DNA from 2 places in the Gluconobacter sp. OJB genome. Region 2 is predicted to be linked to the other one. Evidence: predicted binding sites of a transcription regulator. Region 2 holds the regulator's gene; the other holds the start of a gene.
The links. The regulator HrcA, encoded in region 2, represses chaperone genes, less so after heat shock. The targets are predictions, from matches to a motif close to GTTNGCACTCNCNNNNNGNGAGTGCNAAC.

Region 1 (4,211 bases), 1.3 Mb from region 2:
CCCGTCCCACCAATGGACGGAATGCGCGCGAAAAAGTCGCTGAGGGTCGTGGCACCCGTCTGCTGGATCTGCTTGGCCGTCACAATCTGGACGGGGTTGGCGTTCTGGTTGTTCGAGGATGCAAGCGCTGATCCCGTAACGACCATGCGTTCGGTACCGCCCGATACACCCTGCGCCTCAAGGACCTCCGCGCGACGACGGCGGGAAGAGGCCGGAGCTGTCGCGGCGACAGGTACGGCAACGGATTGCGCAGGAACAGCAGCAGGTTTTGCAGCAGTCGTCGAAGCCGCTGCCTTGTGGTGCACAGCCTTGTGGGAACGGTGTTCCGGCTGCGTCGTGGAAGCGGCAACAGCCGTTCCTGACAGGGTCCCAACTCCGAGAATTGATGCACACAGCAACAGGTGGCGACGAGATGTGCTCATCAAAGAACAAAATCCTTCAGAAGAATGATGTTCCCTGTCTAAAGATCTCAGAGCGTGACTGTCACGAAAAATACATACCAGCCATGCTTTCAGAGGGCACTTGAATGCAACACGTGTGATAAATGCAACAGTTATACCCAGCCCGGGTTTTTCGTTTGGATTCAGCAATTAAACTGAAATTTAAAAAGCCTCTGACCCGAAGGCCAGAGGCTTTTTTGCAACATATTGGGCATCTCCGCCCCTTCACTGTGAAGAGGCGAAAGATGGACCGGACTTCGATTAGAAGTCCATGTCACCCATGCCGCCCATACCACCCGGAGCGCCGGCCGGAGCCTTCTTTTCCGGGCGTTCGGCAACCATGGCTTCCGTCGTGATCAGCAGACCACCAACCGAAGCGGCATCCTGCAAGGCCGTACGGACAACCTTGGTTGGGTCGATAATACCGGCTGCGACCAGGTCCTTGTACTCACCCTTCTGGGCGTCGAAGCCGAAGACATAGCCGTCATTCTCAAGCACCTTGCCTGCGATAACCGCACCGTCTTCACCAGCGTTGAACGCGATCTGGCGCAGCGGAGCCTGAAGCGCCTTGCGAACGATCTCGCCGCCCACGCGCTGGTCGTCGTTTTCGAAGGTCAGACCCTTCAGAGCGGACGATGCGCGGGCCAGAGCCGTGCCACCACCCGGAACGATGCCTTCTTCAACGGCAGCGCGGGTTGCATGCAGAGCATCGTCAACGCGATCCTTGCGCTCCTTCACCTCGACCTCGGTGCTGCCACCGACGCGGATGACGGCAACGCCACCAGCCAGCTTCGCCAGACGCTCCTGGAGCTTCTCGCGGTCGTAGTCGGACGTCGTTTCCTCGATCTGCGCACGGATCTGGTTGCAACGACCCTTGATGTCGTCGCTGTTGCCAGCGCCTTCGACGATCGTAGTGTTTTCCTTCTCGATGTGGATCTTCTTGGCGCGACCCAGCATTTCGAGCGTGACGGATTCCAGCTTGATCCCGATGTCTTCGGAAATCACCTGGCCGCCCGTCAGGATAGCGATGTCTTCCAGCATGGCCTTGCGACGGTCACCGAAGCCCGGAGCCTTGACGGCGGCGATCTTCAGGCCACCACGCAGCTTGTTCACGACCAGCGTGGCAAGGGCTTCGCCATCAACGTCTTCGGCAATGATCACCAGCGGACGGCCGGACTGCACAACGCTTTCGAGAAGCGGCAGCATCGGCTGAAGCGAGGAGAGCTTCTTTTCGTGGATCAGGATATACGGGCTGTCGAGATCAGCCGTCATCTTCTCCGGGTTCGTCACGAAGTACGGGGAGATGTAGCCGCGGTCGAACTGCATACCCTCGACAACGTCGAGTTCCGTGTGCAGGCCCTTGGCTTCTTCAACCGTGATGACGCCTTCAGAACCGACCTTCTGCATGGCAGAAGCGATCATCTCGCCGATTTCGCTCTCGCCGTTGGCGGAAATCGTTCCGACCTGGGCGATCTCTTCCGGAGACGTGATCTTCTTCGTGTTGTTCTTCAGCTCTTCAACAACAACGCCGACAGCCTTGTCGATGCCGCGCTTCAGATCCATCGGGTTCATGCCAGCGGCAACAGCCTTGGCGCCCTCACGGATGATGGCCTGAGCCAGCACGGTTGCGGTCGTGGTGCCGTCGCCTGCGATGTCGTTCGTCTTGGAGGCGACTTCGCGGACCATCTGGGCGCCCATGTTCTCGAACTTGTCAGCCAGTTCGATTTCCTTGGCAACCGACACACCGTCCTTGGTGATGCGCGGTGCGCCAAAGCTCTTGTCGAGAACAACGTTCCGACCCTTCGGGCCGAGCGTTACCTTGACGGCATTTGCGAGGATATCAACGCCACGCAGCATACGCTCGCGGGCATCAGCGCCGAACTTTACGTCCTTGGCAGCCATAATTCTTACTCCTGAATGAGGTTTTTACGAGAGGAAACGGGGACGGCTGTTCAGCCGATCACACCCATGATGTCGCTCTCTTTCATGATCAGCAGCTCTTCGCCGTCGATCTTGACCTCGGTGCCGGACCACTTGCCGAACAGCACCTTGTCACCAGCCTTGACGTCCAGAGCCACGATCTGGCCTTGCTCGTTGCGGGCACCCGGGCCGACGGAAACGATTTCGCCTTCGGTCGGCTTGTCCTTGGCGGTGTCAGGAATGATGATGCCGCCAGCGGTCTTCTCTTCGCCTGTGAGGCGACGGACCACTACGCGGTCATGAAGGGGACGAAACTTCGTCATGGATCGCTCCATTTTTGGTCACACCCTTGTAAAAAGCAGCGTGACCGGGTTGCTGCACTCAATGACTGCAGTGCATTTGGCACTCTCACATGGAGAGTGCCAAAGACATAGGCGTCCAACCCGTTTCCGTCAAGGTTTCTCGCTACCATCCCCAGACGGTCCAGAACAAAGTTTCCGTCCGTCGAGCAGGCTTTCCGACCGCTGTTTTTCTATGGTTTCAGCCAGTTTCTGGCCCTTGGTCCGTCCATACAAATGACGGTTCGCCTCCGCGACCTTTGCATCCTCAGCACCCTTGCGGCGTTTGCGTTCCCGGCGGAGATTGATGACGTCGCTCATGGCTCATGGCCTTTCGGGCATGACAAGACTGGATAGACAGACATGAAACACAGCCCATCGGACAAGAAAACCCCCGTATCAGGCCAGATGGTCAAACTGACGGCTGCAGACGGACACAGCTTTGGCGCCTGGGAAGCAGGTTCGGCGGAGTCGCCCCTCGCCCTCATCGTCGTGCAGGAAATTTTCGGCCTCACCGATCATATTCGCAATGTCTGCAACGACTTCGCGGCCGAAGGTTTCCACGTCATTGCCCCGGCCGTCTTTGACAGGGCAAAATCCAACGTCGTCCTGCCCTATTCACAGGCGGGTGTGACGGAAGGCCTCGAACTCCGCAGCCAGATTCCATCCGACAAGACGCTCACCGACATTGCCGCCTGCGCGAACGCCCTGCGTGATGCCGGACACGAGAAAGTCGGCATTATCGGCTTCTGCTGGGGTGGCCTGCTCGCCTGGCTGACGGCAACGCAGACGCATGATGTGGACGCTGCCGTGAGTTGGTATGGCGCCGGCATCGGCAATCATATCGATATCACACCGCACTGCCCGGTCGAGCTGCATTTCGGCGGCGAGGACGCCTCTATCCCACACACTGAAATCCAGAAGATCCGCGACGCCCGTCCCGAGATCGAAGAATATGTCTATGACGACGCCGGCCACGGTTTCGGCTGCCCCGAGCGTCCAAGCTTCAACCGTGATGCTCGCGATCTCGCCTGGTCCCGCAGCGTCGATTTTCTGAAAACCAACCTCGCCTGACTCGCCCCCTGATCACGGTGACACAGACTGTCGCAAAACCGTGAAAGAGGTCTATAATGATGGCAAACCCGGCGAATACCGCACCGGATCAGACAGGAGTTTCAAAATGAGCACCAATCCGCTCAAAGACGATCCCAAACACGACGCCGCGATCCGTCACGAAGCGCGCCTTCTGTGGGAAGCTGACGGCAAGCCGGACTGCGGCCCCGAAGGCTATCTCGAAAAAGCTGCGGACCTGATCTCCATCAAGGGCGTGCCACAGGGCACCCCGGTCAAGGACCTGCCGCCGGTGGAACTGGACGGCGTGGAAATTGATGATGCGCGTGCAGGCATCGATCTGAACGCAGACCCGAACCACAATCACGACTGATCGTTCTTTCAACCGCGCCTGCATGAAGCAGGCGCGACACTCACAGAACTTTAGCCCTGCTTCAGAACA
Region 2 (4,211 bases):
GATCGACATGGCGCCGATCCAGCTATTGCCGTGCGGGGCCTGCCAGCCATGCAGCGGCAGGAAGAACAGTTTGACCAGAAAGGTGCCGATGACGAACGGAATTCCGAGCGCCACGAGCGCTCCGCCCAGCAGGCGACCTAGCGTCGGGGAGGGGAGGCTTTCGGCTTCGGGAGAATGGGTCGGGTTCTGCCACATCTCCAGTCCGGCGGTGAACGCCAGCACCAGAACGGCCAACCAGCCGATATAATCGCCGTAAAGCGAGGGAATACCGACCTTTGACGCTGGAAAATGCAGGACTGCCAGAACAATGCCGACCAGAATGGGTAGGATGGCAATGGGAATGGAACGCCTGAGCAGTTGCCATAGTCCCCACGGAACGAGGACAAATATAAATGCATCCGCAAACAGTGCTGTTACATTTCCCATGATGATCCCTTTTTTGTTTCAGGTCCGATTAGGGTAACATGGATCACAATTCCGGGAGTAATTTTTTATTTCCATGTAATAAATAATTCTATGTTTCTCTTTTTGGAAAACTGTTTTTGTAAGGAATGAAAACCCGGAATTTTCTCTTGAAAAAACCGGGTATTTTCCAGATTTAAGCTATGAAATTCTTCAGGAATTGCTCCAGCGCCCGGCCGCGATGACTGATGGCATTTTTCTCGGCTTCGGTCATTTCCGCAAAGGTCAGGTTTCCGCCTTCCGGCACGAACATCGGATCATAACCATGTCCATGATCGCCTCGTGGGGGCCAGACAACCGTGCCATGGCATTCGCCCTGTACGGTCCGGGTTTCGCCATCCGGCCATGCCAGACACAGGGCTGCGACGAAAAAAGCCCGATGATCGGCGCTGTCGCCCATCTCCTGATTCACGCGGTCCATTGCGATCTGCATGTCTTTGGTCGGGCCGCCCCAGCGTGCGGAATAGACGCCCGGACGATTGTCCAGCGCCGCGACGCAGAAGCCGGAATCATCGGCCAGTGCGGGAAGCCCTGATGCTCGGGCAGCGGCCAGAGCTTTTATGGCGGCATTGCCAGTAAAGGTCTCTTCCGTCTCTTCAGGTTCCGGGAGATTCAGTTCGGCTGCCGAGATGACGGTGATTCCGCTCTCGGCCAGCAGGGTGGAGAATTCGCGCAGTTTGCCCGCATTATGGCTGGCCAGAACGATTTTTGAGCCTCGGGACAGTGTCCGCATCATGCAGTCTCCAGTATGTGATTCTGGGCGTCGAACAGTCGCGCCGTGCCGAGCTTTGCCAGTCGGAGGAGTTCGAAAAACTCGGTCTCCTGAAACGGTTTTTCCTCGGCGGTTCCCTGAATTTCGATGATGCCACCATCCGCAGTCAGGACGAAATTCGTATCGGCCTGCGCGTTGCTGTCTTCAATATAGTCCAGATCCAGCACGGCTCCGGCCTCTGTCAGCCCGCACGAGACCGCTGCGACCTGAGCCGTGAGGGCCTGCGAACGCTTGATGGTCTTCAGCGCGATCGCCAGTGCCACCCAGGCGCCCGTGATGGAGGCGCAGCGCGTGCCGCCATCCGCGTTCAGGACGTCGCAGTCGAGCGTGATGGTCCGCTCTCCCAGCTTTTTCAGGTCTACGCAGGCCCGGAGCGACCGGGCAATTAGTCGTTGGATTTCCTGCGTCCGGCCGGACTGCTTGCCTTTGGCCGCTTCGCGCTGGCCGCGCTGATGCGTCGCCCGGGGGAGCATTCCGTATTCGGCCGTGATCCAGCCCTGTCCCCTGTTGCGCAGAAACGCCGGAACACGCTCCTCGACCGTGGCCGTGCACAGGACTTCCGTACCGCCCACGCGGATGAGCGCGGAGCCTTCGGCATGGCGGGCAAAGCCCGTTTCGATTGAAATAATGCGGTTTTCGTCCGGCGCACGCCCGGAGGGACGCTTGCGTGCGGTGTCAGTCATGTCAAAAAAGATCCTGTGGAAGAATATGTCCCGCCTCTAGCGCGTTTGACGCAGACCCATCCAGCCCCGACAGTGGGTTTACCATGATGCGACCACAGCCTCCCCTGTTCCGCCCTTCCATCCCGATGCCGCACGGTCTGGGAGATCGTGAAGCCGCGATTTTGCGTGAAATCGTTGAGGAATATGTCGAAACGGGTGAGCCCATCGGCAGCCAGACCTTGGCCCAGCGCCTGCAACCGGCGCTGTCTCCGGCCACGATCCGCAATGTCATGGCAGATCTGGCGCGGGCCGGGTTGCTGTTCAGCCCGCATGTTTCAGCCGGACGTCTGCCGACCGAAAAGGGCGTGCGTCTGTTTGTGGATGGGCTACTCCAGTTTGGCGCGCTGACGGAAGAAGACCGCGCCAGCATCGACAGCCGGCTCGATATTCACGGGCGATCCTATCAGGACATTCTGTCCGAAGCGTCGTCCCTGCTGTCGGGTCTGTCTTCCGCTGCCGGACTGGTGCTCGCGCCGAAATCGGATGCCGCGCTCAAGCATATCGAGTTCGTAGCGCTTGGTCCGGGGCGGGTTCTGGTCATTCTGGTGGGTTCGGACGGGCAGGTTGAGAACCGCATCATCGAGACGCCGCCCGGCGTGCCGCCTTCCGCTCTCGTCGAGGCCGGGAACTACCTGAACGCCCGTCTTGGAGATCTGACGCTCGGTACGCTGCGCGAGCGGGTTCGCAGCGAAATGGACGCCAGCCGCCACGAACTCGATGCCCTGACGGCCAGCGTGATCGAGAGCGGTCTTGCGACATGGGACGCCGACGGGGGGACGCTGTTCGTGAAAGGGCAGGGGAAGCTGCTGGCCGACATCACCGAAATCGAGCGCCTGACGACGATCCGTATGTTGTTCGACCATCTGGAGACGCAGGAGACCATGCTTCAACTTTTGCAACTGGCCGATGCGTCCGAAGGGGTGCGGATCTATATCGGGCGTGAAAGCGGGATGTTCGGGATGTCAGGCGTGTCCATGATCGTGGCGCCTGCGCGCAACGAAGCTCAGAAAATCGTGGGGGCGATCGGCGTGATTGGTCCGACCCGTCTGAATTACGGGCGGATCGTGCCTGTTGTGGATTACACCGCGCGGATGGTTGGTCGTCTGCTTGGCTGAGGGCTTCTGAACGTTTCGGGATGATGGTCCCGGGGTTACGCCTCTTTCATGAAATGACCTTTTTAGACGGGGCGACGGAAGGGGCGGAATAATGCTATACAGGGGGCATGACGCGACGCTCTTTCCGCTCCCGTAGCCCCCAGGGTTCTCGTAACCCTCAAGGTCCGGGCGCCACGCCACCCCGCCCTCCCCGTTTTCGCCGCTACCGGCAGTCCTTGGCGATCATCGCCGGTGTGGGGCTTGTGGGTGTGGCCGGGGCGGGCGTTCTGGGCTGGACGACCTATGCCAAGCTGGTGGCGGATCTGCCCAGCGTGGACAGCCTGCGCGCCTATCAGCCGCCGACCGTCAGCCGCATCTATGCCGCCGATGACCGCCTGATGGCGGAACTGGCGAACGAGCGCCGGATCTTCGTGCCGATCAACGCGATCCCCGAGCGTGTGAAGAATGCTTTCATCGCTACGGAAGACCATAATTTTTACACGCATGGCGGCGTGGATTTCATGGCGATCGGCCGTGCGGGCCTGACGGATATTTTCGCGCGTCATGGCCGCCGTCCGCTGGGAGCCTCGACCATCACCCAGCAGGTGGCGAAGGTCATGCTGCTTAACAGCAACGTTCTGAGCCTTGATCGCAAGATTAAGGAAGCCCTGCTCGCCATGAAAATGGAGCAGGTGCTGTCCAAGGACAAGATTCTCGAAATCTACCTGAACGGCATCTATCTCGGGAACGGCGCCTATGGTGTCGCCGCGGCCGCGCAGAGCTATTTCAATAAGCCGCTTGATCAGCTTGATGATGCCGAAGCCGCCTCTCTGGCAGCACTTCCCAAATCCCCCACGAACTACAATCCATTCCTGCATCCGCAGGCCGCGATGGGCCGCCGCAATCTTGTGCTGGACCTGATGGTCGAGGCTGGCGTTCTGACCCGTGAGCAGGCCGATCAGGAAAAGCAGGAGCCGCTGGTTCCGCAGCAGAAGCAGCGTTTTGGGCCTTTGCCGGATTCCGAATGGTTCGGTGAGGAAGTCCGTCGTCAGCTCATCGCCCAGTATGGTCAGGACCGTGCGGCGCAGGGCGGTCTGGAGGTCCATACCAGTCTGGATCAGAATCTTCAGACCACCGAAACGCGTCTGCTGCATGAAGGAC

Region 1: the regulator HrcA is predicted to act here: its motif matches at 2,759-2,787, upstream of groES (co-chaperone GroES).

What each region holds. Positions count from the first base shown of each region.
Region 1 covers NZ_JBDIWH010000001.1:858,813-863,023, forward strand. Annotated here, with positions in the region: gene ABDK74_RS03925 (TonB-dependent receptor domain-containing protein) at 1-422, opposite strand, end outside; gene groL (chaperonin GroEL) at 702-2,342, opposite strand; gene groES (co-chaperone GroES) at 2,393-2,683, opposite strand; gene ABDK74_RS03940 (DUF4169 family protein) at 2,813-3,019, opposite strand; gene ABDK74_RS03945 (dienelactone hydrolase family protein) at 3,062-3,772, shown strand; gene ABDK74_RS03950 (hypothetical protein) at 3,879-4,142, shown strand; gene ABDK74_RS03955 (S-methyl-5'-thioadenosine phosphorylase) at 4,193-4,211, opposite strand, start outside.
Region 2 covers NZ_JBDIWH010000001.1:2,184,525-2,188,735, forward strand. Annotated here, with positions in the region: gene ABDK74_RS10085 (cation:proton antiporter) at 1-426, opposite strand, end outside; gene rdgB (RdgB/HAM1 family non-canonical purine NTP pyrophosphatase) at 599-1,195, opposite strand; gene rph (ribonuclease PH) at 1,195-1,917, opposite strand; gene hrcA (heat-inducible transcriptional repressor HrcA) at 2,001-3,071, shown strand; gene ABDK74_RS10105 (PBP1A family penicillin-binding protein) at 3,179-4,211, shown strand, end outside.